DNA from 3 places in the Citrobacter sp. LST-B2 genome. Region 3 is predicted to be linked to each of the others. Evidence: predicted binding sites of a transcription regulator. Region 3 holds the regulator's gene; each other region holds the start of a gene.

Region 1 (10,812 bases), 1.3 Mb from region 3:
GACCTGCCACGACAGGCCCATCGCGCCAACCACAACGAAGGCAAAGAACGCATTCAGCCCCATCGCAGGCGCCAGTGCCACCGGCAGGTTAGCGAACAGCCCCATCAGAATGCTGCCGAACGCGGCAATCAGACAGGTGGTCACGAAGACGGCGCTGGTGTCCATGCCAGCAACGCCCAGAATTTGCGGGTTAACAAAAACGATGTAAACCATCGTCAGGAAGGTGGTAAAACCGGCGATCACTTCGGTTCGTGCCGTTGTGCCATGTTCGCGCAGTTTGAACACGCGTTCCAGCATCCCCTGACCAGACGTCTGGGTTGTGTGTTGTTGACTCATTATCAATTTCCAAACAAGGAGGGAAAATTCGTCGCTATCCTATACCAAAATGCGACAATAGGGGGTGATTGTGTGAGGTTTTTTTCATTGAATTTGCTTATACGGCAACGATTGCGTTGCACAATCAGGCAGTACGTAAACGTTAAACTTGTGAAAAGGGAAAGGCATGTCCGGAATTGAAGCGGTATTTTTTGACTGTGACGGTACGCTGGTCGACAGTGAAGTGATCTGTTCCCGCGCGTACGTCGCAATGTTCCAGGAATTCGGTATCACCCTCGATCTCGAAGAAACTTTTAAACGCTTTAAGGGCGTAAAACTCTACGAAATCATTGATATCATTAACGAGGAGCATGGGGTGACGTTGGCCAAAGCCGACTTAGAACCCGTCTACCGCGCCGAGGTCGCACGCCTGTTCGACTCGGAACTGGAAGTGATCCCTGGTGCGAATACCCTGCTGGACAGCATGACAGTGCCGATGTGCGTGGTTTCTAACGGTCCGGTCAGCAAAATGCAACACTCGCTGGGTAAACTGGGCATGCTGCATCATTTTCCGGACAAACTGTACAGCGGCTACGATATTCAACGCTGGAAGCCCGATCCGGCGCTGATGTTCCACGCAGCAAAAGCGATGAACGTCAACGCACAGAACTGCATTCTGGTCGATGACTCTTCCGCTGGCGCGCAGTCGGGGATTGATGCGGGAATGGAAGTGTTCTACTTCTGTGCCGATCCGCACAACAAGCCTATCGAACATCCCAAAGTGACGACTTTTACCGATTTGGCACAGTTGCCAGCGTTGTGGAAAGCACGCGGCTGGAATATTACCCGGTAATTTTTGTAGGCCCGGTAAGCTTGCGCCACCGGGCAATTGCCGGATGGCGCTAACGCTTATCCGGCCTATTTTCTACGTTTTATCACTCTTTTGGATCTTTACCCGCCAGCAGCTTATCCAGTTCATCACCGCCTACGTGACGGAAATCCTGGCCCTTCACGAAGTAGAAGATGTATTCGCAGATATTCTGGCAGCGGTCGCCGATACGCTCGATAGAGCGTGCACAGAATAACGCAGTCAGTACACTGGGAATCGTACGCGAATCTTCCATCATATAGGTCATCAGCTGACGCACAATCCCTTCGTATTCCTGGTCCACTTTCTTGTCTTCACGGTAGATACGCACTGCTTCATCCAGATCCATCCGCGCAAACGCATCCAGCACGTCGTGCAGCATCTGTATGGTGTGACGCCCCAGTGACTCCAGGCTCACCAGCAGCGGCTGATGCTGCTGGGAGAACTTCTCCAGCGCGGTACGACAGATTTTATCCGCCACGTCGCCAATACGTTCCAGTTCGGCGATGGTTTTGATGATCGCCATCACCAGACGCAGATCGCTCGCCGTCGGCTGGCGCTTGGCGATGATGCGAACACAGGCTTCATCAATCGCCACTTCCATCATATTGACGTGCTTATCGCCATCAACAACGCGTTTCGCCAGCTCGCTGTCCTGATTGTGCATCGCGGTGATGGCATCAGAAAGCTGCTGCTCGACCATGCCGCCCATCGTCATTACCTGAGTGCGGATACTTTCCAGTTCGGCGTTGAACTGACCTGAAATGTGTTTATTAAGGTTTAAATTGTCCATCATTTCTCCAGATGCCCGGGCATATCAACCGTAGCGGCCAGTAATGTAATCTTCGGTTTGTTTCTTCGCGGGCTTGGTGAACAGGTCGTCCGTGTTGCTGAACTCAATCAACTCGCCCAGGTACATAAACGCCGTATGATCGGAACAACGCGCAGCCTGCTGCATGTTGTGGGTCACGATCACCACGGTGTAATCCTGTTTCAGCTCGGTAATCAGCTCTTCGATACGACCGGTTGAGATCGGATCCAGTGCTGAGCACGGCTCATCCAACAGCAAGACTTCCGGGCGAATGGCGATACCTCGCGCGATGCACAGACGCTGCTGCTGACCACCGGAGAGAGAATATCCGCTCTGGTGCAATTTATCTTTGGTTTCATTCCATAGTGCGGCCTTGGTCAACGCCCACTGCACACGCTCGTCCATATCCGCCCGGGACAGCTTCTCAAACAGACGCACGCCAAAGGCGATGTTGTCGTAGATAGACATCGGGAACGGCGTCGGCTTCTGGAACACCATCCCGACTTTGGCACGCAGCAGGGCGATATCCTGGGTATTGGTGAGAATATTGTCACCATCGAGCAGAATTTCACCTTCCGCACGCTGTTCCGGGTAGAGTTCAAACATCTTGTTGAACGTACGCAACAGCGTCGATTTACCGCAGCCAGAAGGCCCGATGAATGCCGTTACCTGGTTCTTTGCAATATCCAGGTTGATGTTCTTCAGGGCATGGAATTTGCCGTAGTAGAAGTTCAAATCACGAACCTGAATCTTACCCGGAGCAGTATCAACCATACTCATTTTACTCTTTTCCTTATCATGCCTGATGGCGCTTCGCTTATCAGGCCTACAACAAATAGGTTCAACCGTAGGCCGCACGCCGCCATCCGGCAACGTGTTAACCGTGTTTACTCTTGGCGAAAATTACGCGCGCCAGAATGTTCAGCAGCAATACGCACAGCGTGATAATCAGCACCCCGGCCCACGCCAGTTGCTGCCATTCCGCAAACGGGCTCATCGCAAATTTAAAGATGGTGACCGGCAGGTTGGCGATCGGCTGCATCATGTCGGTACTCCAGAACTGATTGGAGAGCGCGGTAAACAGCAGCGGAGCGGTTTCACCTGCGATACGCGCAATCGCCAGCAGGATACCGGTCATGATCCCGGAGACAGACGCTTTCAGCGTAATCGCGGAGATCATTTTCCATTTCGGCGTCCCCAGCGCATAAGCCGCTTCACGCAGACTATCCGGCACCAGCTTCAACATGTTTTCGGTGGTTCGAATCACGATAGGCACCTGCAGCAGCGCCAGCGCAATCACGCCCGCCCAACCGGAGAAGTGCTCCATCTGCGCCACCACAATGGTGTACACGAACAGACCAACCACAATAGACGGGGCGGAAAGCAGAATGTCATTGATGAAGCGAATCACTTCCGCCAGCCAGGATTTGCGACCATATTCCGCCAGATAAATCCCGGCCATGATGCCCAGCGGTGTACCAAACACGGTTGCCCAGAGGATCAACAGACCACTGCCCGCCAGGGCGTTCGCCAGACCGCCACCCGCCGTGTTCGGCGGCGGCGTCATTTCGGTGAACAGCGCCAGCGACATCCCGTCGATACCACGGGAAATGGTGGACATCAGGATCCAGACGAGCCAGAACAGACCAAACGCCATCGTCGCCATAGAAAGCGTCAGGGCGATGCGGTTTTTCATCCGGCGCTTAGCCTGCATTTTGCGGCGGGATTCCGCCAGTTCCGCGCTGGTTTGCATTTCAAGCGTAGCCATTAGCGTGCCCCCTCGTTCTTCGCAAGGCGCAAAATCATAAACTTAGACGCTGCCAGCACGATGAAGGTAATCACGAACAGAATCAGACCCAGTTCCATCAACGCCGCAACGTGCAGGCCAGACTCCGCTTCCGCAAATTCATTCGCCAGCGCCGAGGTGATACTATTACCCGGCATATACAGCGATGCGCTGTCGAGCTGGTAGGTGTTGCCGATGATGAAGGTCACCGCCATCGTTTCACCCAGTGCTCGTCCCAGACCCAGCATGATGCCGCCAATTACCCCATTTTTGGTGAACGGCAACACGATGCGCCAGATAACCTCCCAAGTGGTACAGCCGATACCGTATGCAGACTCTTTCATCATCACCGGCGTCTGTTCAAATACATCACGCATTACAGCTGCAATGTAAGGGATGATCATGATGGCGAGGATCACGCCAGCCGCCAGAATACCGATACCAAACGCCGGGCCGGAGAACAGCGCGCCAACAAACGGAATGTTGGAAAGGATATTACCGACCGGTTCCTGAAAATAAGTGGCAAACAGTGGAGCAAAGATAAACAGGCCCCACATGCCGTAGACGATACTCGGGATAGCTGCCAGCAATTCAATCGCAATCCCCAGCGGACGACGCAGCCAGCCTGGCGCGAGTTCGGTCAGAAACAGGGCAATGCCGAAGCTCACCGGAACGGCGATCAGCAATGCGATAAAAGAGGTGACCAGCGTACCGTAGATCGGTACCAGCGCCCCGTAGATATCGTTTGGCGCGTCCCAGTCTTTGGTCCACAGGAAAGAGAAACCAAATTTCTCAATGCTGGGCCAGGAGGAGATGATCAGAGAGACAATAATGCCACCCAACATCAATAGCACAATCAGCGCAGCCAGTTTTACCAGCGCGCTGAAGATTTTGTCACCCTTTTTACCCGGTGGGTTAAAAGCAGGCTTGGTTGCAGCCATAAATCACTCTTTAAGTTTGGGCCAGGAAGCGCGCATTTTATCGCGCTTCCTGGCTAACGTAATGCCATACCCTAAATAATTCGAGTTGCAGCAAGGCGGCAAGCTTGTGAATCCCCAGGAGCATAGATTCACTATGTGACTGGGGTGAACAAACGCAGCCAACACAGCTGCGGCTCGAAGTATGACGGGTATTTAGTACAGCGCTTTACCGCTGCTGTCTTTCACATTGGTCTTCCATGCTGCACGGATCTGCTCTACCACGCTGTCCGGCAGGCTGGCGTAATCCAGGTCATTAGCCTGTTTGCCGCCATTTTTGTATGCCCAGTCGAAGAATTTCAGTACTTCAGCACCCTGCTCAGGTTTCTTCTGCTCTTTATGAATCAGAATAAAGGTGGTGGAGGTAATCGGCCACGCATCATCACCTTTCTGGTTCGTCAGATCCTGTGCGAAGGATTTACTCCAGTCAGCGCCTTTCGCGGCGTTAGCGAAGTTCTCTTCAGTCGGACTAACCGGTTTACCGTCAGCAGAAACCAGCTTGGTGTATGCCAGGTTGTTCTGCTTAGCGTAAGCGTATTCAACGTAGCCAATGGAACCTGGCAGACGCTGTACGAACGCGGCGATACCGTCGTTACCCTTACCGCCCAGACCGGTTGGCCAGTTAACGGTAGAGCCAGCGCCCACTTTGGTTTTCCACTCTTCGTTCACTTTCGCCAGATAGCTGGTGAAGACGAAGGAGGTACCAGAACCATCGGCACGACGCACAACGGCGATGTTCTGAGAAGGCAGTTTCACGCCTGGGTTCAGTTTGGTGATGGCTTCATCATCCCACTTCTTGATTTTACCCAGGTAGATGTCACCCAGCGTTTTACCATCCAGCACCAGTTCGCCAGACTTCAGACCTGGGATGTTCACCGCCAGTACCACGCCGCCAATCACGGTCGGGAACTGGAACAGGCCTTCCTGATTCAGTTTTTCGTCAGACAGCGGCGCATCAGAGGCACCGAAATCAACAGTATTCGCTGTAATTTGTTTAACACCACCGGAGGAGCCGATACCCTGGTAGTTAACTTTACTACCGGTCTCTTTCTGATAAGTATCAGCCCATTTGGCATACACCGGCGCAGGAAAAGTTGCACCTGCGCCTGTCAGACTTGCTGCTGCTAATGCAGAGAAAGCGCTCATAGATAAGGTCGCGGCGACAACAGTTGCGACAGTGGTACGCATAACTTTCATAATGTCTCCTGCAAGATTTTCGTAAATCATTGTTAAGTGGCTACGATGAGCAAAATAGGACAAACAGGTGACAGTTAAATGTACGAAATATGACAGTTTTATGACAATGAAAATTTCCGTTAAATCAGAATGATTTTTTTCCTGTTTATCATTAAGTTAACTGAAAATATGACAATAGCTTTTCAGGAAAATTTTCTTTTTGTGACACTGAAAAAAGTAGCTGAAGATGACGATTTGTCACAGTAAAACGGCGGGAAAATTGATTAAAAACAGCACAGGAATGAAAAAAAAATGCCCCGCTTTCGCAGGGCATGAGCGTTTTACTCGACGGTAACTGATTTTGCCAGGTTACGCGGCTGATCCACGTCGGTACCTTTAATCAGCGCCACGTGATAAGCCAGCAGTTGCAGCGGCACGGTATAGAAGATCGGTGCAATCACCTCTTCCACATGCGGCATCTCAATGATGTGCATATTGTCGCTGCTGGCAAAACCGGCGTCCTGATCGGCGAAGACATACAGCTGACCGCCACGGGCGCGCACTTCTTCAATGTTGGACTTCAGTTTTTCCAGCAGTTCGTTGTTTGGTGCAACAACGATAACCGGCATATCGGCATCAATCAGCGCCAGCGGGCCGTGTTTCAGCTCACCTGCCGCATAGGCTTCTGCGTGTATATAGGAGATCTCTTTCAGCTTCAACGCGCCTTCGAGAGCGATCGGATACTGATCGCCACGGCCCAGGAACAGGGCATGGTGTTTGTCAGAGAAATCTTCAGCCAACGCTTCAATGCGTTTGTCCTGAGAGAGCATTTGCTCGATACGGCTCGGCAGCGCCTGCAGGCCATGAACAATGTCATGCTCAATGGACGCATCCAGACCTTTCAGACGCGCCAGTTTCGCCACCAGCATCAGCAGAACGGTTAACTGAGTGGTAAAGGCTTTCGTCGACGCCACGCCGATTTCCGTGCCGGCATTGGTCATCATCGCCAAATCCGATTCACGTACCAGAGAAGACCCCGGAACGTTACAGATGGCGAGTGAACCCAGATAGCCCAGTTCTTTCGACAAACGCAGGCCTGCCAGCGTATCCGCCGTTTCACCCGACTGAGACAGCGTGATCATCAGGCTATTACGGCGTACTGCTGATTTGCGGTAGCGGAATTCAGAAGCGATTTCGACGTCGCACGGAATACCGGCCAAAGATTCAAACCAGTAGCGAGAAACCATCCCGGAGTTGTAAGACGTGCCACACGCGATGATCTGGATATGCTCAACCTGAGACAACAGCTCGTTAGCTTTTGGCCCAAGTTCGCTTAAATCCACTTCGCCGTGGCTGATGCGCCCGGTCAGAGTGTTTTTAATCGCATTCGGTTGTTCGTAAATCTCTTTCTGCATGTAGTGGCGATAGATACCTTTATCACCCGCGTCATATTGCAGATTAGATTCGATATCCTGACGCTTCACGTCCGCGCCCGTTTTATCAAAAATCGCGACGGAACGGCGAGTCACTTCCGCAATATCGCCTTCTTCCAGGAAGATAAAGCGACGGGTCACCGGCAGCAGCGCCAACTGATCGGAGGCGATAAAGTTTTCGCCCATTCCCAGACCGATAACCAGCGGGCTACCTGAACGTGCAGCCAGCAGCGTATCTGGATGACGGGTATCCATGATTACCGTACCGTACGCGCCGCGCAGTTGCGGGATGGTACGCAGCACAGCATCACGCAGCGTACCGCCCTGTTTCAGCTCCCAGTGCACTAAGTGAGCAATTACTTCGGTGTCGGTTTCTGAAACGAAGGTATAGCCACGCGCTTTAAGTTCTTCACGCAGTGGTTCATGGTTTTCGATGATGCCGTTATGCACCACCACAATGTGTTCAGAAACATGCGGATGCGCGTTTGCTTCTGAAGGTTCGCCATGCGTAGCCCAACGGGTGTGAGCAATACCAGTACCGCCATGCAGCGGATGTTCTTCCGCAGCCTGAGACAGCATCTGTACTTTACCCAGACGACGCAGACGGGTCATATGACCTTCTGCATCTACCACGGCCAGACCCGCAGAGTCGTAACCACGGTATTCCAGACGACGTAAACCTTCGAGAAGGATTTCAGCTACATCACGTTGCGCGATAGCGCCAACAATTCCACACATAGTTTTTTATTCCGAATCAAGGCATTATGCCTGTCGTTGTCTTTCGACCTGTATGCCCGTATTTTCGGGCGCCCCGAGCCTTGTAGAGAGTGGGGTTATTTTTATAGGTACTGCTGGGGGGAAATACATTTTTATTTCCTCACCCGGGTTGGCCTGATGCAGGCAACGCCTTATCCGGCCAACAAAACATCACTGAACGTAGGCCGGATAAGCGAAAGCGCCATCCGGCAAAAATATCTACTTTTTCTTCACCGGGCGTTTCCAGCCCTGCTTATTCACCTGCGGAACACGGCTGATGACCAACTCATTATCAGCCACGTTACGGGTGACGGTGGTCCCGGCAGCGATGGTTGCCCCATGGCCTACGGTCACCGGCGCCACCAACTGAGTATCGGATCCGACAAACACATCGTCGCCAATAATGGTTTTAAACTTGTTCGCGCCGTCGTAGTTGCAGGTAATGGTGCCTGCGCCAATGTTCACGTTGTCGCCAATTTCCGCATCGCCCAGATAGGTCAGGTGACCGGCTTTTGAACCTTTGCCGAGACGCGCTTTCTTCATCTCGACGAAGTTACCGACGTGAGCACCTTCCATCAGTTGCGCACCAGGGCGCAGACGAGCAAAGGGTCCAATGGTGCAGGCCGCGTCCAGATGGGCATCTTCCACTACGCTGTACGGGCTGATTTCACAGTCATCACCAATAACGCTGTTTTTAATGACGCAGCCCGCGCCAATCTTCACGCGATGGCCCAACGTGACGTGGCCTTCGATGATAACGTTAGTATCAATTTCAACATCTCGCCCGTGAACGAGCGTACCGCGCAGGTCAAAACGCGCCGGATCGCGCAGCATCACGCCCGCCAGCAGCAGTTTTTCTGCCTGCTCGGACTGGTAAACACGCTCCAGGCGGGAGAGCTGAAGACGGTTATTTACCCCTTCAGTTTCGCTAATACGCGCCGGATGTACCGCCGCAATCTCACGCCCTTCCTGGTAGGCCATCGCAATGATGTCGGTGATGTAGTATTCACCCTGCGCATTGTTATTGGTCAGTTTAGACAGCCAGCGTTTCATGTCCGCGCCATTGGCAATCAGGATCCCGGTGTTGATCTCCTGAATCCTGCGCTGTTCCTCGCTGGCATCTTTATGCTCAACGATGCCGGTCACTTTGCCGTTTTCACGGGTGATGCGACCATAGCCGCTCGGATCGTCCAGCACGACGGTCAACAAACCGATGCCGCCCTGGGGTTTAGCTTCACGCAGGCGAGTCAGGGTTTCAACGGAGATCAGCGGGACATCACCGTAGAGCATTAAAATGTCTTCATCATCGCCAAAGAACGGCGCTGCCTGCTGCATAGCATGGCCGGTGCCCAACTGCTCCGCCTGCAGCACCCAGTTCAGGTTGTCTTCTTTCAGGCTTTCTTTAAGCAGATCGCCACCGTGGCCGTAGACCAGATGCACCTGAGATGAGCCTAATTCATTTGCTACATCAATGACATGCTGAACCATCGATTTCCCGGCAAGGGTGTGCAGCACTTTTGGAAGATCGGAATACATACGTGTGCCTTTGCCTGCGGCAAGGATCACTACGCTCATCGCTTTATTCAACATACGCGCCCTGACTATAATTTGAGAACGAATTTATACCGTTTCACGTTGAAAATACTACATTTTTTTCGTCGTGAAATGGGCAGAGGATAAAACGCACAATCGCGAATTTTCCCCAACGAAGATAGAGACATTTTCGTCCATTGCTGCGACTTTTGTCTTCTGAAATGTCACCTGATATCGCGATTAACACGCCAGGCTAATGTTTTTGCTCTTTTTTTGATCCCTAAAGAAAGATGACGCAAACAGCACATTAATGACAGGCAAAAAAAAACCAGCCTGAAATCAGACTGGTTTTCATTTTTTCAACCCGGTGTTACATCGCTTTTTTGGTCAACTCGATAACGCGCAGTTTCGCGATCGCTTTGGCCAGTTCCGCAGATGCCTGAGCGTAATCCACGTCACCATGAGAGCTCTTAATGTGCTCCTCAGCCTTACGTTTCGCTTCCAGGGCTCTCGCTTCATCGAGATCCTGCCCGCGAATCGCGGTATCAGCCAGTACGGTCACGCTGCCAGGTTGCACTTCAAGAATGCCGCCAGACAGGTAGATAAATTCTTCATGACCGAACTGTTTAACGATGCGGATCATACCAGGCTTAATGGCGGTGAGCAGTGGGGCGTGCCCTGGGAAAATACCCAGTTCACCTTCACTACCCGTTACCTGGATTTTCTCGACCAGACCAGAGAACATTTGTTGCTCTGCGCTGACGACGTCCAGGTGGTAAGTCATTGCCATATCACCCTCCGATTAAGGCGTTAAAGTTTTTTGGCTTTTTCTACGGCTTCGTCGATAGAACCAACCATGTAGAACGCCTGCTCTGGCAGGTGGTCATACTCGCCTTCCATGATGCCTTTAAAGCCACGGATGGTGTCTTTCAGGGAAACGTATTTACCCGGAGAACCGGTGAATACTTCCGCAACGAAGAACGGCTGGGACAGGAAGCGCTGGATCTTACGCGCACGTGCTACCACCAGTTTGTCTTCTTCAGACAGTTCATCCATACCCAGGATGGCGATGATGTCTTTCAGTTCCTGGTAACGCTGCAGCAGGGACTGTACGCCACGCGCGGTGTCGTAGTGTTCCTGACCAACCACCAGAGGAT
Region 2 (10,812 bases), 1.6 Mb from region 3:
TCAATGACTATCACGGACCTGGTGCTGGTTTTCTTTATTGCCGCGTTACTGGCTTACGCCATTTACGATCAGTTCATCATGCCACGCCGCAATGGCCCGACTTTGCTTGCGATTCCCCTGCTGCGCCGAAGCCGCGTCGACAGCATCATCTTCATTGGCCTCATCGCAATTCTTATCTACAACAATGTCACCAGCCATGGGGCAATCATCACCACCTGGTTATTATGTGCTCTGGCCTTAATGGGGTTTTATATTTTCTGGATCCGGGTCCCTAAGATCATCTTCAAACAGGATGGATTTTTCTTCGCCAACGTCTGGATAGAATATAACCGCATTAAAGCGATGAATTTATCGGAAGATGGTGTTCTGGTGATGCAATTAGAACAACGGCGTCTGCTAATTCGTGTGAGGAATATCGACGATCTGGAAAAGATATATAAACTTCTCGTTTCCTCTCAGTAAGTTAGAGGTATAGCCTGAGCTTTATTTTTCGCAATTTACTTGCAGTTAAAAACATAGCTAAGGCTATAATACGACAGCGCAAATGTTATTTATTTTAACGTTCTATCTACCAATAAACCCAAATGAAAATCGTTTTCAATTAGAGATCAAATAATATTTCTCCGTTGTTGTTTTATATTCTCAAAATATGTTAAGGTTGCGCCGTCATTTGGGGAGTAGCCGATTTCCAGACTCCGGAAATGTACGTGTCAACATACTCGTTGCAAAACGTGGCACGTACGGACTGAAATCTCTTTCAGTCAGGCGAGACCATAGGCACATCAACTGCTATGCATACTGTATGAACCCCGGGTTCAGGTGTGCATGTTTACTGGGGGCAGTGGTGTGTTTTATGGAAACCCCGGTCAGGACGCTGTCATGAATATCACCGCCACTATTATTCTCGCTTTTGGCATGTCGATGGATGCTTTTGCCGCATCAATTGGCAAAGGCGCGACCCTGCATAAACCCAAATTCTCTGAAGCCCTGCGTACCGGTTTAATCTTCGGCGCAGTTGAAACATTAACGCCGCTGATCGGTTGGGCGCTCGGTATGTTAGCCAGCAAATTCGTGCTGGAATGGAATCACTGGATTGCTTTCATCCTGCTGGTCTTTCTGGGCGGACGAATGATTATTGAGGGATTTCGCGGCGCGGATAATGAAGATGATGAACCACTGCGCCGTCACGGTTTCTGGTTACTGGTCACCACCGCTATCGCCACTAGCCTCGACGCTATGGCGGTCGGCGTGGGTCTGGCGTTCTTACAGGTCAATATTATCGCGACGGCACTGGCTATTGGCTGTGCCACGCTTATCATGTCCACACTGGGGATGATGATTGGTCGCTTCATTGGCCCGCTGCTTGGCAAACGGGCTGAAATTCTGGGCGGGGTGGTACTGATCGGTATCGGCGTCCAGATCCTCTGGACGCACTTTCACGGTTAATCTGCACGCTGCCAGAGGTGAAGACGAAAATCAGTATGGCAGTCAAACACTTCTGTACTCGCCAGACGTTCCCAGACCTCCGGCTTTGCCCGCCAGGCAAAAGGCGTCATCTGCAATAGCGCTACCGCTTCCTTTCCGTTCAGGCGCATCGGATACGCCAGTGCGATATCCTCCAGCAGGGTGAACCCTTCCAGTTGCTCAGCATGCGGCGCATGGAGTCGGACCTCATCGTAAATCAACCCTTTCAGCTCCATTAAATGGCGCGGTCCCGGCGTTGCCGTCATCACCCACCCCTGCGGTTTGACCACACGCGCCAGCTCTTGCGCTTTACACGGCGCGTAAATCCGCACAATGGCGTCCTGGCTTGCATCTGCAAACGGCAAACGATGGCTCGAGGCGACGCAGAATGTCACCTGCGGATATCGTCTGGCCGCCGCTTTAATAGCCACTTTCGCCACGTCCAGTCCATAGGTGGTCACCGTCGGCAACGCATCGGCAAAGGCATGAGTGTAATACCCTTCCCCACAGCCGATATCAAGAATCGAGGTTGCCGACGCGTCGAGACGCGCGGAAAGCTGCTCAACAATAGCATCACGCAAGGGTTGATAATGTCCGGCATCCAGAAACGCACGCCGTGCCTGCATCATCTCCGCGCTGTCGCCCGGATCGCGTGAACGCTTATGCTGTACCGGCAACAGGTTAACGTATCCCTCTTTTGCCACATCAAACTGATGCCGCTGCGGACAGATAAAACTGTTATTAACGTGCGCAAGGGGCTGGTGACAAAGTGGACAGGAAAACGACATAACAACTCCGGCAGGTAAATTCAGGGCGCAAGTGTAACGCGATTTACGCCCCGGGAGAATCACTTAGCGCGTGGAGTGTGTCGGCGAATTGCTCTGCATCACCAGCAAATGGCTGGAGTCGGCGGGCATCCCATCCGGTTTGACGTTTTCCAGTCGCAGCACATCGCCCATTATCTGGCTGAAAACCGGTGCCGACACCGCGCCACCGTAGTAGGCCCCGTTCTGCGGATCGTTGATCACTACCACCAGCGCAAACTTCGGGTTGCTTGCCGGTGCCACCCCTGCGGTGTAAGCCACATATTTATCAATGTATTTACCGTCAGCGCCGATCTTCTTCGCCGTCCCGGTTTTAACCGCCACGCGATAATCCCGGACCGCCGCCTTCGTCCCACCGCCCCCCGGCAGGGCGACGCTTTCCATCATGTGCGCCACCTGTCTGACCAGCGCTTCCGACATGACACGCTTGCCGATAACGGGCGGGTCGATGCGCGTGATAGAGAGTGGTCGGTACAGGCCAAAACTGCCAATCGTGGCATAGACGTGCGCCAGTTGCAGCGGCGTCACCATCAGGCCGTAGCCAAAGGCAAAGGTCGCGCGATCCAGATCGCTCCAGTAACGACGTTGCGGCATCACCCCCTGGCTCTCACCGGTGAGTCCCAGCCCCGTGGGTTGACCAAAGCCAAAGCGGCGATAGGTATCGACGACACGCTGGACGGGCATTGCTAATGAAAGATGCGAAACCCCGGTGTCACTCGATTTTTGCAAAATGCCGGTCAGCGTCAGTTCCGGATAAAAGCCCACATCGCGAATCCGATGCCCGTCGAGGTAAAACGGATGCGTGTCGATCACGCTATCAGGCTGGACAATCCCTTGCTCAAGCGCCGTCATGATAACCAGCGGTTTCACCGTCGAGCCCGGCTCGAAAGTATCGCTAATCGCACGATTGCGAAAATCATCAAGCACCGCACCATCACGATTGTTCGGGTTAAAATCGGGGAAGCTGGCCATCGCCAGGATCTCGCCAGTGGCAACGTTCACCAGCACGGCGGCGCCGGATTCCGCTTTGTTCCAGCTAACCGCATTGTCCAGCGCATCCTCGGTGACGGTCTGCAGCCGCTCATCAATGCTGAGTTGTAGTTCATGCGCCGGCACAGGATTAACTTCCGTGATGTTTTCAATCACGTGACCGAATTTATCTTTGCGGACCAGGCGGCAGCCCGGCTTTCCGATTAACTGTGCGTTAAAACTTTTCTCAACCCCTTCAATGCCCTGCCCGTCGATATTGGTGAAACCAATCAGATTCGCCGCGACATGTCCTGCCGGATAAAAGCGCCGGGACTCTTCGCGCAAATTGATGCCGGGCAGGTTCAGCTTATCGATCCACTGCGCCTGTTGAGGAGAGACCTGACGCGCAAGATAGATAAACCTTGCCGACGGATCGTGGTTAACGCGCGCCGCCAGGTTCGTGAGTGAAAGATGTAGCGTGTTGGCCAGCGCCTGCCAGCGTTCGTTGTCGCCTACGCCTCCTTTGCTCAATAACGTGTGGGGGTCAGCCCACACCGCATTCACCGGTACGCTGACCGCCAATGGTCGCCCCTGCCGATCGGTGATCATTCCACGCGGCGATGCCGTGGTGACTTCACGCAATGAGCGCATATCTTCTTGTTTGACCAGACGGTCGGGCTCAACAATCTGCAACCAGGCAACGCGCCCTAGCAACAGTCCCAGGCTCAGCAATATGGCGATACAAAGCAGCGCAAAACGCAGCGGTGTGAAACTTCGCACCGTACCATCATTTTTCTTTTTCACCTGTTCTCCGGCAAACATGATATTCAGGTGACTGATTTAACGGGAATAACGGCGGGAAAGCGGTGAAAACTATGCTAATAACATCACGGCTTTGCAACAAAGCGCTAACGGAGGAGGCATTCAGACATACTTTGAAGGAAGATGAATGAAAAAGCCCCGCATCAGCGAGGCTTTAAATCTGAGGTTGATGCGCAGATGCGCTTCAAATCAGTGGTGTCGATCAGATAGCTGTTACGTTAACAGCAGCCGGACCTTTCTGGCCGTCCTGAATTTCGAACTCAACGTTCTGGCCTTCAGCCAGAGTTTTGAAGCCATTACCCTGGATAGCGGAGAAGTGTACGAACACGTCTTTGCTGCCATCAGCCGGAGTAATAAAGCCAAAACCTTTAGACTCGTTGAACCACTTAACTTGACCTTTAATCTTTGCCATTTGCAAAATTCCTTAGAGTGTTTTCTTCGCCCGCAGGCATAACATAGATAAAACTGAGACATTACTGCTTGAGGCACTAATATAAGGCTCGGCAGAGAAGCGGTATTCAACGACAACGTGTTTACTCAGGACTTCTTTACTGAAAATGCCACACATAAACAGAACTGTACCTCGTTTAACCCAAAACGTGTTATCACATACAACGTTAATTATGGCAAGCCATTTTTAAACGTGTCTCGATCGGTCGCACAAATCTCGCCAGTCGATACAGAGTATCTGCACAGTTATGCGTCAATCCTCAAGCCGATATATTCCCGCGCGCTCGCTGAGCCCTTACCAGACCCGCAGCGCGGCGGGATCTTTTCAACCATAGCTCAATAATTTCGCGACTTCCAGATCGTTGCGATGTCAAAACGTAGCAATCTGCGGTTATCACAAATTCTGCTTTGTTATGCATAATTTGTTTCAACGCAAAATGGCCCGATATCATAATAACGCCACATTTCGCTCCATCTTGATATCTACTGTTCTTATGCACTCATTTAATGAAAGAATGATGACAATGCACAAAAATAGTGAAAGAAACGTTTCGCTTATTATAAAGCCGATCATTCTCACAAAACGGGGAAGATCACATTATTAACGTATGGAAAAATATAATTACGTGTGTGCTGGCAATAACTCGCACAATGACACAAGAAGGAACGGATATAGCGAAGCGGCATGCGACTGCACTAATAGGGTGCAGGATAACAAACCAGGAAGGAAAGACTGGCGAGACGCCAGCCCCTTCGCTTCCTGTTACACGAGGATTAACGTTCTGCGACCAGACGGATGATATCCTCATCCTCTTGCGGGTCATTAGCCTTAGGCGATGCCTCTGCCACTTTTTCCGGCTCGTTCGCTTCACAGAGACGACGCAATAGTGCATTTTGTCGCTTCTGCTGGTCTAACAACGCTTCAAGCAGCTCAATCTGCTCATTGGTTCGCGAGCTCGCACGGTTGATAAAGAACCACAGCACCAGCCCAACAACCAGAACCCCCACCGATACAATCAACGACGCAAAATTAAGCACGCCGGAATTCAGGACTTCGTTCATTTCACCACCTCAATGTAGACGCGCCATTTTACCACCGCGCCACAGGAAGGAAATCAACGGATGAAAAAATGATCTCACCAGGGGATAAATTTATTGATGGCGCAAATTCCGCTGAAAAATTGTACATCCTGGTCACACATGATGTTGAACACCTGGGCCCACAGCAGCAGACACACAAGCACTACCACCACCAGAATTATCCATCGAAACTTTTTCACTCCACTCTCCGCATCAACATCTTATGCCACCAAATTATCATGCGTATCTTAAACCAGGACTAACTACAGCAGACATTCGCGATTTTTTAAGAATCATTTACTTGTATCAATGAGCGTAAGCGCTAAGCTCAATCTAACTTATAGAAGAAAAGAGGTCATAATGCGTTTGATTATTCGCGCTATCGTGTTGTTTGCGCTTGTATGGATTGGATTATTACTCAGTGGGTATGGTGTGCTGATAGGCAGTCAGGAGAATGCTGCCGGGCTGGGGTTGCAATGCAAGTATCTCACCGCGCGAGGAACCGCCACCGCGCAATATGTTCATACCGATAGCGGTATCATCGGATTAACGGATTGTCCGATATTGCGCAAGAGTACCGTGGTCGTCGATAACGGTTAATATCCCATCGTCGTGAGTCGCGCCTGGCGTATTGCTTAAGCAGAATGTCACAGGATTAAAGCGGCCGGCGAAAATGCCGGCCGTTTCTTTACTATCGACAGCATGACATCGTCAGAACGGATAATCGTTGTAACCCATCTGCTCAGAGATTTTACGCGCCGCGGTATGCAGCATCGAAACGTAGTCATGCAGTTTTTCTTCAGAAAAACGCAGCGTGGGGAAGGAGATACTCAGCCCCGCAATCACGACGCCGAAACGATCGAATACCGGTACGCCAATGCAGCGTAAACCTTCTTCTTGTTCTTCGTTATCTTCGCCATAACCCTGTTCGCGGACTTTATCCAGCACCGGCAGCAATGCTTCCGTGGTGGTGATAGTGCGCCCGGTACTGCGCTTGTACTCAACGCCGTCCAGAATCTGCTTCACTTCGTCACGATCGCGCCAGGCCAGCAGCACTTTACCAATCGCGGTGCTGTAAAGCGGGTTGCGGCGACCCACACGCGAATACATGCGCAGGTTGTACATCGAATCAATCTTATGAATGTAGACGATGCTGTCTTCGTCCAGCGCGCCGAGGTGCACCGTCTCTTTCGTCAGACGAGAGAGTTCACGCATCTGGATGTCCGCACTGCGGATAAGGTCAACATTCTGTAGCGCGCGAGCGCCCAGTTCAAACAGTTTCAGCGTCAGAGAATACTTCTCGGATTCACCTTCCTGTGACACATATCCCAGTGTTTTCATGGTCTGTAAAAAGCGATAAACGGTGCTTTTTGACATCATGACGCGTTGTGATAACTCGGTAATCCCTATTTCGCGCTCTTCACCCAGCGCCTGCAGAATGCCAAAAACCTTCAGCACGGAAGATACAGAATCAGGCTGTTTATCCAGATCTGCGTTAGCCATCTATCACCTCATTACGAGTGTTTTATAAAAATCAGAACGATTTTTTATTATAATTTCATGGCCAGGCCCCCGCAATCCATCTTTGCTTACTTCGTTACAAATCTGCGATATAAAGCCTGAATATCAATGCTAAAATCACTACCCTGATCATATTCTTCGCAAAAACTATCAATCACATGAATAAATCCCAGGCCGACGGCCTGCCGCTTCCACAGCGATATGGTGCTATTTTAACCATCGTTATTGGTATTTCGATGGCCGTACTGGACGGCGCCATTGCCAACGTGGCGCTCCCCACGATAGCCACTGACTTACACGCTTCAGCCGCCAGCTCAATATGGGTCGTCAACGCCTATCAGATCGCCATTGTCGTCTCGTTACTGTCGCTGTCGTTTCTCGGCGATATGTTTGGCTATCGACGCATCTACAAATGCGGACTAGTGGTTTTTCTGCTGGCCTCACTGTTTTGCGCTCTCGCGGACTCGCTACAAATGTTGACGATGGCGCGCGTCGTTCAGGGTTTCGGCGGCGCGGCGCTGATGAGCGTCAACACGGCGTTGATTCGTCTGATTTATCCTCAGCGCCATCTGGGTCGCGGGATGGGTATCAACTCCTTTATCGTTGCCGTCTCTGCGGCCGCAGGCCCAACCATCGCGGCCGCTATCCTCTCAATTGCCTCGTGGAAATGGCTGTTTCTGATCAATGTGCCGTTAGGGATTATTGCGTTGATCCTGGCAATGCGCTTTCTGCCGCCTAATGGCTCACGCAGCAATAAACCGCGTTTTGACCTCCCCAGCGCCGTGATGAATGCGCTGACGTTTGGTCTGTTGATCACCGCACTGAGTGGTTTTGCACAGGGACAACCCATGACGCTGATCGGGGCCGAAGTGGCGGCAATGATGGTGGTGGGCTATTTCTTTATCCGTCGTCAGCTTTCATTACCGGTACCATTATTGCCGGTCGACCTGCTGCGTATTCCTCTTTTTTCACTGTCGATTGGCACCTCAATCTGCTCTTTCTGCGCGCAGATGCTGGCGATGGTCTCCCTGCCCTTCTATCTGCAAACGGTACTGGGGCGGAGTGAAGTAGAAACCGGTTTGTTGCTCACCCCCTGGCCGCTGGCAACGATGGTCATGGCGCCGCTGGCCGGGTATCTGATTGAACGCGTCCATGCCGGTTTACTGGGCGCGCTGGGCCTGCTGGTGATGGCAAGTGGACTGTTTGCCCTGGTATTACTTCCTGCCGTGCCGTCCGAACTGAATATCATCTGGCCGATGATTCTCTGCGGTGCCGGGTTTGGTTTATTTCAATCCCCCAATAACCACACGATCATCACCTCTGCGCCACGTGAACGCAGCGGCGGCGCCAGCGGCATGCTGGGCACCGCCCGTCTGTTAGGACAAAGCTCAGGTGCGGCGTTGGTTGCGCTGTTGTTGAACCAGTTCGGAGATAACGGCACGCATGTTTCTTTGCTGATGGCAGGGATTCTGGCGACCGTGGCAGCGGTGGTGAGCGGTCTACGCATCACACAGCCCCGGGCACAGGCGTAAAAAAAGCGCGTCCATGGACGCGCTTTCTCTTCTTATCGACAGGCTTACTTCAGGTATTCCCCACTGCGCAGCGCTTCGATACGTTTATCCAGCGGCGGGTGAGTCATAAACAGTTCGCTCAGCGATTTACCTTTACCATTGATACAGAAGGCCATCATGCTGGATGCTTCCTGCGGTTCGTAGCTGGTTTTCAGACGCTGCAGCGCAGCAATCATCTTTTCACGGCCGACCAGTTTGGCGGACCCCGCATCAGCGTGGAATTCACGGTGACGAGAGAACCACATGGTAATGATGCTCGCCAGAATACCGAACACCAGTTCCAGTACCATTGCGACCGCAAAGTAGATCATCGGGTTGCCATTGCTGCCTTCGCCTTCATCACGGTTACCACCGAGAAAACCAGCGGCGATCTGCGCCAGAATGCGCGAGATGAAGATAACAAAGGTGTTCACAACCCCCTGGATCAGCGTCATGGTAACCATGTCACCGTTCGCGATATGGCTAATTTCGTGAGCAATAACGGCTTCAGCTTCATCCGGGCTCATGTTTTGCAGCAGACCGGTACTGACCGCAACCAGAGAGGCATCACGGCGCGCCCCGGTAGCAAACGCGTTAATGTCCGGCGCATGGTAGATAGCGACCTGCGGCATGGCGATACCGGCCTGACGCGCCTGCGTGGCGACCGTATTCATCAACCAACGCTCTCTTTCGTTACGCGGTTGCTCGATCACTTCCCCACCGACGGAGCGTAAGGCCATCCACTTTGACATCAGCAGTGAAACGAAGGAACCACCGAAACCGAACAGCAGCGCCATAATCATCAGGCCCTGAACGCTGCTCGACTGAATCCCTGTCAGGCTCAGCACCAGCCCGAAAACGACCATGACGGCCAGGTTCGTCAACAGGAAAAGCGCGATTCGCATCATAATTTTCTTTTAACCTCAACTTAACAAAACGCACTATGCGATTACCCACATCGTATGGGTCGTACGGCTATTTTCAAGCATCAATGCCCGGTAAGTCACCAGAAAGACACAACTTTACATTTTTCTGCATCAGGCTGACGACTTCATGCGCTTGTTAAAAAAACAGGCACAATTTCTTGTGCCTGTATGAGGTTATTTCGTTGCGGTCGGTTGTACCGCGGGCTTCGCTTTCTCGAGCGTCGCCAGATCCAGCGCAATCTTCACCGTTTCATCAAGATACGGATCCGGTTCCTGGTAATCTTTTGGCAGGTCGTCCAGTTTCTTCAGAACCGGTTTTCCTTCTCGTTTAAACCGGTCATTGATTCGCGCCAGGCGCAGCGCATCATCTTCGTTATTCTCTTTTTCACGCTGTGCGTAATTCAGAGATACGATGTTGCGTTTATCCTTCATCGCATTGAAACGGGCGATATCCTTCATGATGTACTGGAACTCAGGATCCTGCGCGATACGCGCGTTATGATCTTTGAGTAATTCAGGGCCGAACGGCGTCAGATCGTCTGATTTCACATACGTTGCGGCATCGATGCTATCCCACGGCAACGCATTATCTTCAAATTTCTCACCGGTTTCGGTCTCTTCATTCCCCGTCGGCATGATGATATCCGGCGTGACGCCTTTACGCTGAGTACTGCCGCCATTCACACGATAGAACTTCTGGATCGTGTACTGAACGGAGCCCAGTGCGGGCCATTCTGGACGGAGCATCTGATCGTAAATACGATTCAGCGAACGATACTGCTGCACGGTACCTTTACCGAAAGTCGGCTCACCAACAATCAGCGCACGACCGTAATCCTGCATGGCCGCGGCGAAAATTTCCGATGCCGACGCGCTGAAGCGATCGACCAGAACCACCAGCGGGCCTTTGTAATACACAACACCATCGGTATCGCTGTCCTCACGGACTTTACCGTTGTTGTCACGAACCTGAACCACCGGACCGGAAGGAATAAACAGACCGGACAGCGAAACAGCCTCCGTCAGCGCCCCGCCGCCGTTGGTCCGCAGATCGATGACGATGCTGCTGACGTTCTGTTTTTCCAGTTTCTGCAACTGAACTTTGACATCGTCAGTCAGGCCAACGTAGAAGCCTGGGATATCCAGTACGCCGACTTTCTCTTTACCTACCGTCTTCACAGACATTTTAACGGCACGGTCTTCCAG
Region 3 (10,812 bases):
CCATCCCGTGCAGCATACGACCAACGCCAAAGACGTCAGAGTTGATCGCCGACAGTGACGCCGTCAGCACCACAAAGTTAAGAATGCTGGCGGCAAAGGTAATACCGAGATGCTGGAAGGTCAGCACAAACGGGCTGCCATCGGTTCCCACCTGGTTCCACGGGTAGATAGACATAATGACAAACAGCGTCCCCACGTAGAACACCAGAATACGCATCGGCACCGAGTTAATCGCGCGCGGAATGGATTTCTCCGGGTCTTTCGCTTCGCCGGCAGTGATACCGATAATTTCAATACCGCCGTAGGCAAACATCACCATCTGCAACGACATCACCATCCCCAGCCAGCCGTTGCTGAAGAAGCCACCGTTGGTCCACAGGTTATGGATCCCGGTCGGTTGTCCACCGTTGCCAATCCCCCAGATGATGATACCGAAACCAGCCACGATCATGATGATGATGGTGGCGACTTTAAAGAAGGAGAACCAGAATTCCAGTTCACCAAACACTTTCACGCTCATCAGGTTGATGGCACAGATGATCAGCACCACGCTGAGCACCCAGATCCAGTGCGGCACCGTCGGAAACCAGACGCCCATATAAATGCCGAACGCGGTCACGTCGGCAATGGCGACAATCAGGATTTCAAAACAGTAGGTCCAGCCGGTAATGTAACCGGCGAGCGGGCCGAGGTTTTCCTGCGCATAGCGCGAAAAGGAGCTGGCAGAAGGGTTGTGTACCGACATTTCACCCAACGCACGCATAATGATATAGGCCGCCACCCCGCCAATAATGTAGGCCAGCAGCACGCTTGGCCCGGCCATTTTAATGGCATCCGCAGAGCCATAAAACAGCCCAGTGCCAATGGCTGAGCCCAGGGCCATAAAGCGAATGTGTCGGGTGCTTAGCCCACGCTTCAGCTTGTTATTACTTTCCATCGATTCCTAACCCATCAACACAATAAAAAACCACGGGGCCAGTAATAGCCCCGTGGTTAAAACACTTTTCCGCAATCTTAGTGTGCGCTGGAGGTCACCTGTCGACCTGCTGCGCGATCCCAGACAACCGCCAGGACCACCATCACGACAGTGGGCATTAACCACGCCAGACCTTGTTCCGCCAGCGGTAAGCGCTGGGTCCAGGCTGGTAACACGTCGCCGATTGCCGATGCTTTAATACCATCAAGGATACCAAAAATCAGGCTGATAAACATTGCCGGAGCAATGACGCGGGTCGAATTATGCCACCATGAGCGGGTAAAACTTAATACAACCAGTGCGATACACGGCGGGTAGATCGCCGTCAGCACCGGAATAGAGATCTGAATCAGATGGCTGAGCCCCAGGTTGGACACCACCATTGAGAAGCCGCCAAGAATAAACACCAGTGTGCGGTAGGAGAGCGGCACATACTGAGCGAAGAATTCCGCACAAGCGCAGGTCAGGCCGACCGCCGTTACCAGACAGGCGATAAAGATCAGTGCCGCCAGCAGCAGGCTGCCCGCACCGCCAAAGGTGTGCTGAACATAGGCATGCAGGATCGCCGCGCCGTTCGCCGACTGATCGACCAGCGTAGCGCTGTCAGATCCGAGACGGAACAGCGCCAGGTACAGCAGCGTTAATCCGACACCCGCCATCAGGCCAGCCCAGACGGTGTAACGGGTCAGCAAACGCGCTTCGGTTACGCCGCGAGAACGCGCGGCGTTAACAATAACGATACCAAAGACCATCGCGCCCAGCGTGTCCATCGTCAGGTAGCCATTAACGAAACCATTGGAGAACGCGGCGGTCTGGTACGCTTCCATCGCATGGCTGATCGGACCGGCAGGCCAGATGATGGCCGCAACGGAGAGCACAATCAGCGCCAGAATCTTCAGCGGCGCCAGGAAGTTACCCACGGTATCCAGCAGTTTGCCCGGATAGAGCGAGACCAGAATGACAATGGAAAAATAGACCACGCTGTAGATAAGCAGCGGCATGGCCGAATCGCCGGTCAGCGGGGCGATCCCCACTTCAAAAGAGACCGTCGCGGTGCGCGGCGTGGCGAATAACGGCCCGACGGCCAGATAGCAGACAGTCGCCAACAAAACGCCAGCGACTTTACCGATAGGGGTACTCAGACTATCAACACCACCACCGACTTTCGCCAGCGCGATAACGGTCAGCACCGGTAGCCCAACAGCGGTGATCAGAAAACCGAATGCCGCCATCCAGACGTTTTCGCCTGCCTGCAAACCAACCATTGGAGGAAAGATGATGTTCCCTGCGCCGACGAACAGCGCAAAAGTCATAAAGCCCAGCGCAATAATATCGCGCGATTTTAACTGATGGGTCATAAAGCTTACGGCCTGTGGATGTGGTGTTGATTAAATTAACGTAGTGTCTTTCCCAGCGGGAAGAAACAGCGGTTTTTTTAAGCTATTCCAGAGGGATATCTCCCATAACCTGGAAAGCAGAGAATAGTTTTTCGATTTACCGCCTGAATACAGTCAGTCTGACAGCATCTGGGGCGCAATTTAAACGCTTATAACGTTTTAAAGCAAGGAGGGATCCAAAAACCGGAAGATTATAGTGATATCAAATCTCATACCAGTGTAAAACACCATACTACAGAAAAAGTCATGGCTTATCATGCGAACAAAAAACAACCAGACGTTGATAAATTCAGCAGACTTATCTTAGCCGCAAAGAAAATAAGCCAGCATTGGCTGGCTTATGGAAAGAAAACCTTACGATTGCACTTTAAGCACTTTTTTTGGCAATTAATCGTTCCGGCAGCACAAAACTAAAGCGCGTCCCTTTACCCAGTTGACTGTCGATCATCAGGCGACTTTCATGATGATTCACCGCGTGTTTGACGATAGCCAGCCCCAGTCCACTGCCGCCCGTTTGCCGCGAACGCGCTTTATCAACGCGATAAAATCGCTCCGTTAACCGCGGGATATGTTCCGGCGCAATGCCCGGTCCGTTATCCTCCACGCTAAACTCCGCGCCGTACGGTACCGTCTGCCAGCGGACGGTGATATGGGTTCCCGCTGGCGTATGGTTCACCGCGTTATACACCAGGTTGGACATCGCGCTACGCAGTTGTTCTTCATTCCCCAGCACTTTCAGCTGGTTATCCACCTCAAAGCTAAAAGTGTGCTTCTGCTGACTGAGCGTCTGCGCCTCGCGTTCGACCATGCGCAATATCATCGGCACATCGACCTGTTCATTGAGCAAAAGCGTCGGTGCGGCTTCAATTTTCGACAGCGTGAGCAACTGTTTTACCAGTCCTTCCATGCGCGAGGTCTGGTCGCGCATCGTTAACAGCGCTTTTTCGCGCGTTGCCCCTTCCAGCGTCTGCTCGTGCATCATTTCAAGATAGCCCTGCAACACCGTAAGCGGGGTACGCAGCTCGTGGCTCACGTTGGCGAAGAAATTACGTCTTGCGCCTTCGAGCTGGTGCATCTGGGTCATGTCGCGCGCCACCATAAGCAGTTGCTTATCGGTATACGGCATAACGCGAATTTCCAGATGTCGCCCAGTATTAAGCACCAGATTCAGCGGTCGACTGAAGTCCCGCTGCTTGAGGTACTGCGTAAACTCCGGGTAGCGCAGCAGGTTAAGGATGTTCTGTCCGCTATCGTCCGGCCAGCGTAAGCCCAGCACCTGTTGCGCCAGACCGTTACACCAGAAGATCCCCCCCTCTTCGGTGGTCAATACCACCGCATCGGGCAGCGACTCCGCCCCGCTGCGAAAGCGTTTAATCAGATTGCCCAGCTCGCGACGACGCTTTTTATTGCGCAGTTGCATCTGATGCAAACCGTACAGCAGCGGTTCCCAACTGCCTCGTCCCGGCGGCGGCGTCATGCTTCTGTCGACCCACAGCCACCATGAGAGACGTAATAAATTCCAGAAATGCCAGATAAGCAGTCCTGTTACCGATGCCAGTAAAAACCACGGCAGGTAACCAAAAAATGCACTTAGGATGAAGGCCGGGATACAGCAAAGTATCAGTTCCAGCACCAACCTTTTCCATGACAGCCGTTCCAGCACGGGTCACTCTCCCTTCAGAGCCAGGCTCTTGTTCTTGCCTTTCAGAAACGGGTCGAAAAACGATACCCTGTCCCGCGAACCGTCTGCACCATCCGATCGTGGCCGCTGGCTTCCAGCGCCTTACGCAGACGGCGAATATGCACATCAACCGTGCGATCCTCAACGTAGACATTGGTGCCCCAGACGTGATTCAGCAGTTGTTCACGGCTGTAAACCCGCTCGGGATGCGTCATAAAGAAATGCAGGAGTTTAAATTCTGTCGGCCCCATGTCGAGTGGGTTGTCGCCGGTCATCACGCGGTGCGATGTGGGATCCAGGCTTAACCCCTGCATCTCAATGACCTCTTCCACCGCCATCGGCGAGATCCTACGCATCACCGCTTTGATACGGGCAACCAGCTCTTTCGGTGAGAACGGTTTGGTAATGTAATCATCCGCACCGGTTTCCAGGCCGCGTACGCGATCCTCTTCTTCCCCTCTGGCGGTCAACATCATGACCGGAATATCCCGGGTCATCGCTTCACGCTTGAGGTGTTTAATAAACTGTAGACCAGAACCGCCGGGCAACATCCAGTCAAGGAGGATCAAATCCGGCCAGGGTTCATTAAGCTGGTTCACCGCACTGTCATAATCTTCAGCTTCAACGGGTTGAAAGCCATTTTGCTCAAGCACGAAACAGACCATTTCGCGAATTGGAGCTTCATCTTCTACGACCAGAATACGTCTCGCCATGATTTGCCCTGTTATATAAGTTGCTTATCATCATCTGTCTTAATGCGGCGCCATTATGCGTCAGTTTTATGACAGATTTATGAAAATGTATGCTGACGTTAACCTTAGGTTGTTGATTTATGACACCCGAGAAACGAGATATTACAGCTCCCGAATGGTTATAATCCCCTTTATGCTTTTTTGCCATGGAACCGTTATGCGCATCCTTCACACCTCTGACTGGCATCTGGGACAAAATTTCTACAGTAAAAGCCGTGCCGCTGAACATCAGGCTTTTCTTGACTGGCTGCTGGAAACGGCGGTTGAGCAGCAGGTGGACGCGATCATCGTGGCAGGCGATATTTTCGATACCGGCTCACCACCAAGCTATGCCCGCGAGCTCTATAACCGTTTTGTGGTCAACCTACAGCAAACGGGCTGTCATCTGGTGGTATTAGCGGGAAACCATGATTCCGTCGCCACGCTGAATGAATCCCGTGAGATTCTGGCGTTTCTCAATACCACGGTGGTGGCCAGCGCCGGTCACGCGCCGCAGCTCCTGCATCGTCGCGACGGTCAGCCCGGCGCGGTGCTGTGCCCGGTGCCGTTTTTACGCCCGCGCGACATTGTCAGCAGTCAGGCGGGACTCTCCGGTCAGGAAAAACAGCAGCATCTGCTGGGTGCCATCACCGACTATTATCAGCAGCAATACGAGGCCGCCTGCGCGTTACGTGGCGATCTCGCCCTGCCGATTATCGCCACCGGCCACCTGACCACCGTTGGCGCCAGCAAAAGTGACGCTGTGCGTGACATTTATATTGGTACGCTGGATGCTTTCCCGGCGCAGAACTTCCCGCCTGCCGATTATATCGCGCTGGGCCACATCCACCGGGCGCAGAAAATTGGCGGTACGGAGCACATCCGCTACTGCGGCTCGCCCATCGCGCTGAGCTTTGACGAATGCGGCAAAAGCAAATACGTGCATCGGGTGGACTTCCAGGACGGCGCGTTAGCCGGCGTTGAGGAACTCATCGTTCCGGTTACGCAACCGCTGGCAATATTAAAAGGCGATTTCGCCGCCATTACCGAACAGCTGGAGCAGTGGCGTGACAGCCCTCCGGCCCCCCCGGTCTGGCTGGATATCGAAATCACCACCGATGAATACCTGCATGATATGCAGCGGAAAATTCAGACGCTGACGGAAACGCTGCCCGTTGAGGTACTGTTAGTCCGACGCAGTCGGGAGCAGCGCGAACGCATGTTGTGTAACGAACGCCGGGAAACGCTGAGCGAGCTGAGCGTGGATGAGGTATTTACTCGCCGTCTGGCGCTGGAAGAACTTGAGCCGCCGCAGTGCGAACGCCTGACAGCACTTTTTCACCGCACACTACAGACACTGTCCGGGGAGCATGAGGCATGAAGATTCTCAGTCTGCGCCTGAAAAACCTCAATTCGCTGAAAGGGGAATGGAAGGTCGATTTCACGGTGGAGCCCTTTGCCAGCAATGGCCTGTTTGCCATTACTGGGCCTACGGGGGCGGGTAAAACCACTCTGCTCGACGCGATTTGCCTGGCGCTGTACCACGAGACGCCACGCCTGAATACCGTGTCGCAATCGCAGAACGATCTGATGACCCGCGATACGGCGGAATGTCTGGCGGAAGTGGAGTTTGAAGTCAAAGGCGAAGCGTATCGTGCGTTCTGGAGCCAGAACCGGGCGCGCAACCAGCCCGACGGTAATTTACAGGTTCCGCGCGTTGAACTGGCGCGCTGTGCCGACGGGAAAATCCTTGCCGACAAAGTGAAAGACAAACTGGAGATGACGGCGGAACTGACCGGTCTGGATTATGGTCGATTTACCCGTTCGATGCTGCTCTCGCAGGGGCAGTTCGCCGCCTTCCTCAACGCGAAGCCGAAAGAGCGTGCGGAACTGCTGGAAGAGCTGACCGGCACGGAAATTTACGGCCAGATCTCTGCACAGGTGTTTGAACAGCACAAAACCGCACGCACCGAACTGGAAAAATTACAGGCGCAAGCCAACGGCGTCGCGCTGTTAGCCCCCGAGGCGTTGCAGACGCTGACAGAAAGTTTGCAGGCACTCACTGACGAAGAAAAACAGCTGGTCGCCCAGCAGCAGACTGGACAGCAGCAGTTGAACTGGCTGACGCGACAGCACGAACTGCAGACCGACGCGAACCAGCGTCAGCAGATGCTGCAGGTTGCCCAGGAAGCGCTGGAAAACGCCCAGCCACAGCTGGCAACGCTCAGCCTCGCACAGCCTGCCAGAGCGTTGCGACCATTGTGGGAGCGCATCCAGGAACAATCCGCTACCGTTTCCCGCACTCGCCAGCAGATTAACGAAGTAAATACTCGCTTACAGAGTAGATTTACGCTGCGCAACCACATCCGACGCCAGGCAGAGCAACAGTCCACCGCCCTGCTCGCTACGCAACAGACGCTGAGCGAGTGGCTAAACGAACACGATCGCTTTCGCCTATGGAGCAACGAGTCAGGAGGATGGCGCGCCCTTTTTGCTCAGCAGGCCAGCGATAACGTTCAGCTGGCAAAATGGCAGCAACAGCAGGTCAACGATAGCCGTAAGCTGGAATCGCTGCCGCCAGTGACGCTCAATCTGACGGCAGAGGAAGTCGCAGCGGCGCTAGTGCAACATGCGCAACAGCGTCCTCTGCGCCAGCAACTGCTTTCGCTCCATGGTCAGATTGTTCCCCGACTGACGCGTTTGAGTCAGCTTCAGGCGACGATAACGCATAACAAACAGGAACTGGCCCGACTCAATACCCTGCTGGAGGCAAAGCGCCAGCAGTATAAAGATAAATATCAGCAGTATCAGGATGTTAAAACACTCTGTGAGCAAGAGGCGCGGATCAAAGATCTGGAAAGCCAGCGTGCGCAGTTGCAGTCCGGCCAGCCCTGCCCGCTTTGCGGTTCCACCACCCATCCTGCTGTCGCGGCATATCAGGCACTCGAACCTGGTGTTAATCAGGCGCGACGCGATGCGCTGGAAAAAGAAGTCAAAATGCTGGCCGACGAAGGCGCCACCCTGCGTGGACAGTCCGAGGCAGTCAACCAGCAGCTACAGCGTGACGAAAGCGAAGCGCAGACGCTGGCTAAAGAAGAGCAAGCGCTCACTCAACAGTGGCAAACGACGATCGGTGCACTGAACCTCACGTTACAGCCGCAGGAGGATATTCAGCCCTGGCTGACGGCGCAGGACGAACACGAGCAGCAACTCTACCAGTTGAGCCAGCGCCATGACCTACAGGCGCAAATTACCGCCCATGCACAGCAGGTGGCGCAGTTCCGCCAGCAAATCGACCAGCGCCAGGCGACGCTGGCAGCACAGTTAAGCCGCTATACGTTGTCACTTCCTGAGGAAGGCCGCGAGGAGGCATGGTTAGATGCGCGCGCGGCAGAGGCACAAACATGGCAACAGCGGCAGACGGAGTTGACGGCGATACAGGCGCGCATCGCGCAGCTCACCCCGCTACTCGAAACGCTGCCCGCCGTTGATACCGACGCTGAAGATGATGCAAGCGTGACGCTGGAAAACTGGCGTCAGGTTCATGACGAATGCGTGTCGCTGCGCAGTCAATTGCAGACATTACAGCAGCAGGAGAAACAGGAAACTCAGCGCGCTGCCGATGCGCAGGCGCAGTTCGATGCCGCGCTGTCGCACAGTATATTTGCCGATCAGGCGGCATTTCTTGCCGCGCTGCTGGATGACGAGGCGGTCACGCGTCTGGAACAGCTAAAACAGTCGCTGGAAAACCAGGTTCAGCAGGCACAGACGCTCGCCACACAATCGGCGCAAGCGCTGGCGGCACATCAGCAACAGCCGCCAGCGGGTCTGGATCCCACGCTGTCGATTGAGCATATTCAGCAAACCGTGGCGCAGCTTAACGATCGGGTACGCGATAACGCTACGCGTCAGGGCGAAATACGCCAACAGCTAAAACAGGACAGCGACAATCGCCAGCAGCAGCAGACGTTGATGCAAAAAATCGACAACGCGATGCAACAGGTTGAGGACTGGGGCTACCTGAATGCGCTAATCGGCTCTAAAGAGGGGGATAAATTCCGCAAATTCGCCCAGGGGCTGACGCTGGATAACCTGGTCTGGCTGGCGAACAACCAGTTGACCCGCCTGCATGGTCGCTATTTACTGCAACGTAAAGCCAGTGAAGCGCTGGAACTGGAGGTGGTCGATACCTGGCAGGCCGACGCCGTACGCGATACCCGTACCCTTTCCGGTGGCGAAAGTTTCCTGGTCAGTCTCGCGCTGGCGCTGGCGCTCTCCGATCTGGTCAGCCACAAAACGCGCATTGACTCGCTGTTCCTTGATGAAGGCTTCGGCACGCTCGACAGTGAAACGCTGGATACCGCCCTTGATGCGCTGGATGCGCTCAACGCCAGCGGCAAAACCATTGGCGTGATTAGCCATGTAGAAGCGATGAAAGAACGGATTCCGGTGCAGATCAAGGTGAAGAAAATCAACGGACTAGGCTACAGCAAACTCGACAGAATGTTTGCCGTAGAATAACAGGTACGACAGGCCGGATAGCGCCGGCCTCTCCTGGCACTATTCCTGCGGCCACAGCCACGCCGCACCGCGCACGCCGCTGGAATCTCCGTGCACAGCTTTGCGCACCGGCGTTTCGCACTCACCACCAAACACAAACCGTTTAATTAGCGGCGGTATCGTTTTGTACAGGCGGTCAATGTTGCTCATTCCGCCGCCGAGAACGAAAACGTCCGGGTCAAGAATATTCACCACATGAGCCAGCGATTTTGCCAGCCGCAGCTCATAGCGGCTGAGCGCCAGTTCGGCCAGCGCATTTTGCTCCTCCACCAGACGGATAATCTCACTGCCTTTTAAGGCGTTACCGCTCAGGCGCTGGTAATCGGTGGCGAACCCGGTACCGGAAATAAACGTCTCAATGCATCCCTGTTTTCCGCAGTAGCAGGGGACTTCTTCACGGTAGCGAAGCTCATCCTCATCCATCCACGGCAAAGGGTTGTGACCCCATTCGCCCGCCGTCCCATTGCCGCCGATGTGCGCCCGACCGTTGAGCGCCACACCTGCGCCGCAGCCGGTACCAATAATCACGGCAAAAACCGTCATTGCCCCGGCAGCCGCTCCATCAACGGCCTCAGAAACGGCCAGACAGTTCGCGTCATTCGCCAGACGAACGTCACGCTGCAGACGGGTGCTGAGGTCTTTATCAAACGGCTGACCGTTCAGCCACGTGGAGTTGGCATTCTTCACCACGCCGGTGTAAGGCGAAATGGAACCCGGGATCCCTATCCCTACCGTCCCCGTTTGTCCGGTGGTCTGCTCCGCCATCGCCACCAGCGTGGCAATGGTTTCGATGGTTTGCTGATAGTCATTTCGCGGCGTCGGCAGACGATGGCGGAACAGTTGTTCACCAGCCTCACTGAGCGCGATCACTTCCGTTTTGGTGCCGCCTAAATCAATACCAATACGCACACGATGTTCCTCTTTTTTTGGGAATATCAACAGAGTAGAGCGAGGTATAGGGAATGGCAATGCAAGCCTGCCGACAATTCGTTACTATACGCGCTGGATTTAACGACAAGGCCGTGGAAATTATCATGCTGTGGTTCAAAAATTTAATGGTTTACCGTCTTAGCCGCGATATTTCATTGCGTGCCGAGGAGATGGAAAAACAGCTAGCCTCGATGACGTTTACCCCTTGCGGTAGCCAGGATATGGCAAAAACGGGCTGGGTGCCGCCAATGGGATCGCACAGCGATGCGTTGACGCATACTAACAACGGCCAGATTTTGATTTGCGCGCGTAAAGAAGAGAAGATCCTGCCCTCTCCGGTGATCAAACAGGCGCTGGAAGCGAAGATCGCCAAACTGGAAGCCGAACAGGCGCGTAAGCTGAAGAAAACCGAGAAAGACTCGCTGAAGGATGAAGTGCTGCATTCGCTGCTGCCGCGCGCCTTCAGCCGCTTTAGTCAGACCATGATGTGGATCGACACCGTGAACGGATTGATCATGGTGGACTGCGCAAGCGCAA

Evidence for each region. The regulator PhoB, encoded in region 3, activates phosphate uptake and scavenging genes when phosphate is short. The targets are predictions, from matches to a motif close to CTGTCATAAAACTGNCNNAT.
Region 1: a site for PhoB is predicted at 6,042-6,061, ahead of pstS (phosphate ABC transporter substrate-binding protein PstS). Genes of this name have one in related genera too.
Region 2: a site for PhoB is predicted at 7,204-7,223, ahead of kdgR (DNA-binding transcriptional regulator KdgR). Genes of this name have one in related genera too.

What each region holds. Positions count from the first base shown of each region.
Region 1 is NZ_CP192598.1:5,067,988-5,078,799, reverse strand. Features, by position in the region: gene adeP (adenine permease AdeP) at 1-336, opposite strand, end outside; gene yieH (6-phosphogluconate phosphatase) at 503-1,168, shown strand; gene phoU (phosphate signaling complex protein PhoU) at 1,251-1,976, opposite strand; gene pstB (phosphate ABC transporter ATP-binding protein PstB) at 2,001-2,774, opposite strand; gene pstA (phosphate ABC transporter permease PstA) at 2,872-3,762, opposite strand; gene pstC (phosphate ABC transporter permease PstC) at 3,762-4,721, opposite strand; gene pstS (phosphate ABC transporter substrate-binding protein PstS) at 4,914-5,954, opposite strand; gene glmS (glutamine--fructose-6-phosphate transaminase (isomerizing)) at 6,275-8,104, opposite strand; gene glmU (bifunctional UDP-N-acetylglucosamine diphosphorylase/glucosamine-1-phosphate N-acetyltransferase GlmU) at 8,342-9,712, opposite strand; gene ACQ0PY_RS24370 (F0F1 ATP synthase subunit epsilon) at 10,026-10,445, opposite strand; gene atpD (F0F1 ATP synthase subunit beta) at 10,466-10,812, opposite strand, start outside.
Region 2 is NZ_CP192598.1:2,816,731-2,827,542, forward strand. Features, by position in the region: gene ACQ0PY_RS13515 (DUF986 family protein) at 4-462, shown strand; gene mntP (manganese efflux pump MntP) at 880-1,446, shown strand; gene rlmA (23S rRNA (guanine(745)-N(1))-methyltransferase) at 1,443-2,252, opposite strand; gene ftsI (peptidoglycan glycosyltransferase FtsI) at 2,316-4,061, opposite strand; gene cspE (transcription antiterminator/RNA stability regulator CspE) at 4,282-4,491, opposite strand; gene ACQ0PY_RS13540 (DUF2627 domain-containing protein) at 4,504-4,647, opposite strand; gene ACQ0PY_RS13545 (YebO family protein) at 5,304-5,591, opposite strand; gene mgrB (PhoP/PhoQ regulatory lipoprotein MgrB) at 5,666-5,809, opposite strand; gene ACQ0PY_RS13555 (YobH family protein) at 5,970-6,209, shown strand; gene kdgR (DNA-binding transcriptional regulator KdgR) at 6,321-7,112, opposite strand; gene ACQ0PY_RS13565 (MFS transporter) at 7,289-8,662, shown strand; gene htpX (protease HtpX) at 8,707-9,588, opposite strand; gene prc (carboxy terminal-processing peptidase) at 9,781-10,812, opposite strand, start outside.
Region 3 is NZ_CP192598.1:1,237,901-1,248,712, reverse strand. Features, by position in the region: gene proY (proline-specific permease ProY) at 1-937, opposite strand, end outside; gene brnQ (branched-chain amino acid transporter carrier protein BrnQ) at 1,015-2,334, opposite strand; gene phoR (phosphate regulon sensor histidine kinase PhoR) at 2,741-4,036, opposite strand; gene phoB (phosphate response regulator transcription factor PhoB) at 4,078-4,767, opposite strand; gene sbcD (exonuclease subunit SbcD) at 4,964-6,166, shown strand; gene sbcC (exonuclease subunit SbcC) at 6,163-9,306, shown strand; gene mak (fructokinase) at 9,346-10,254, opposite strand; gene rdgC (recombination-associated protein RdgC) at 10,380-10,812, shown strand, end outside.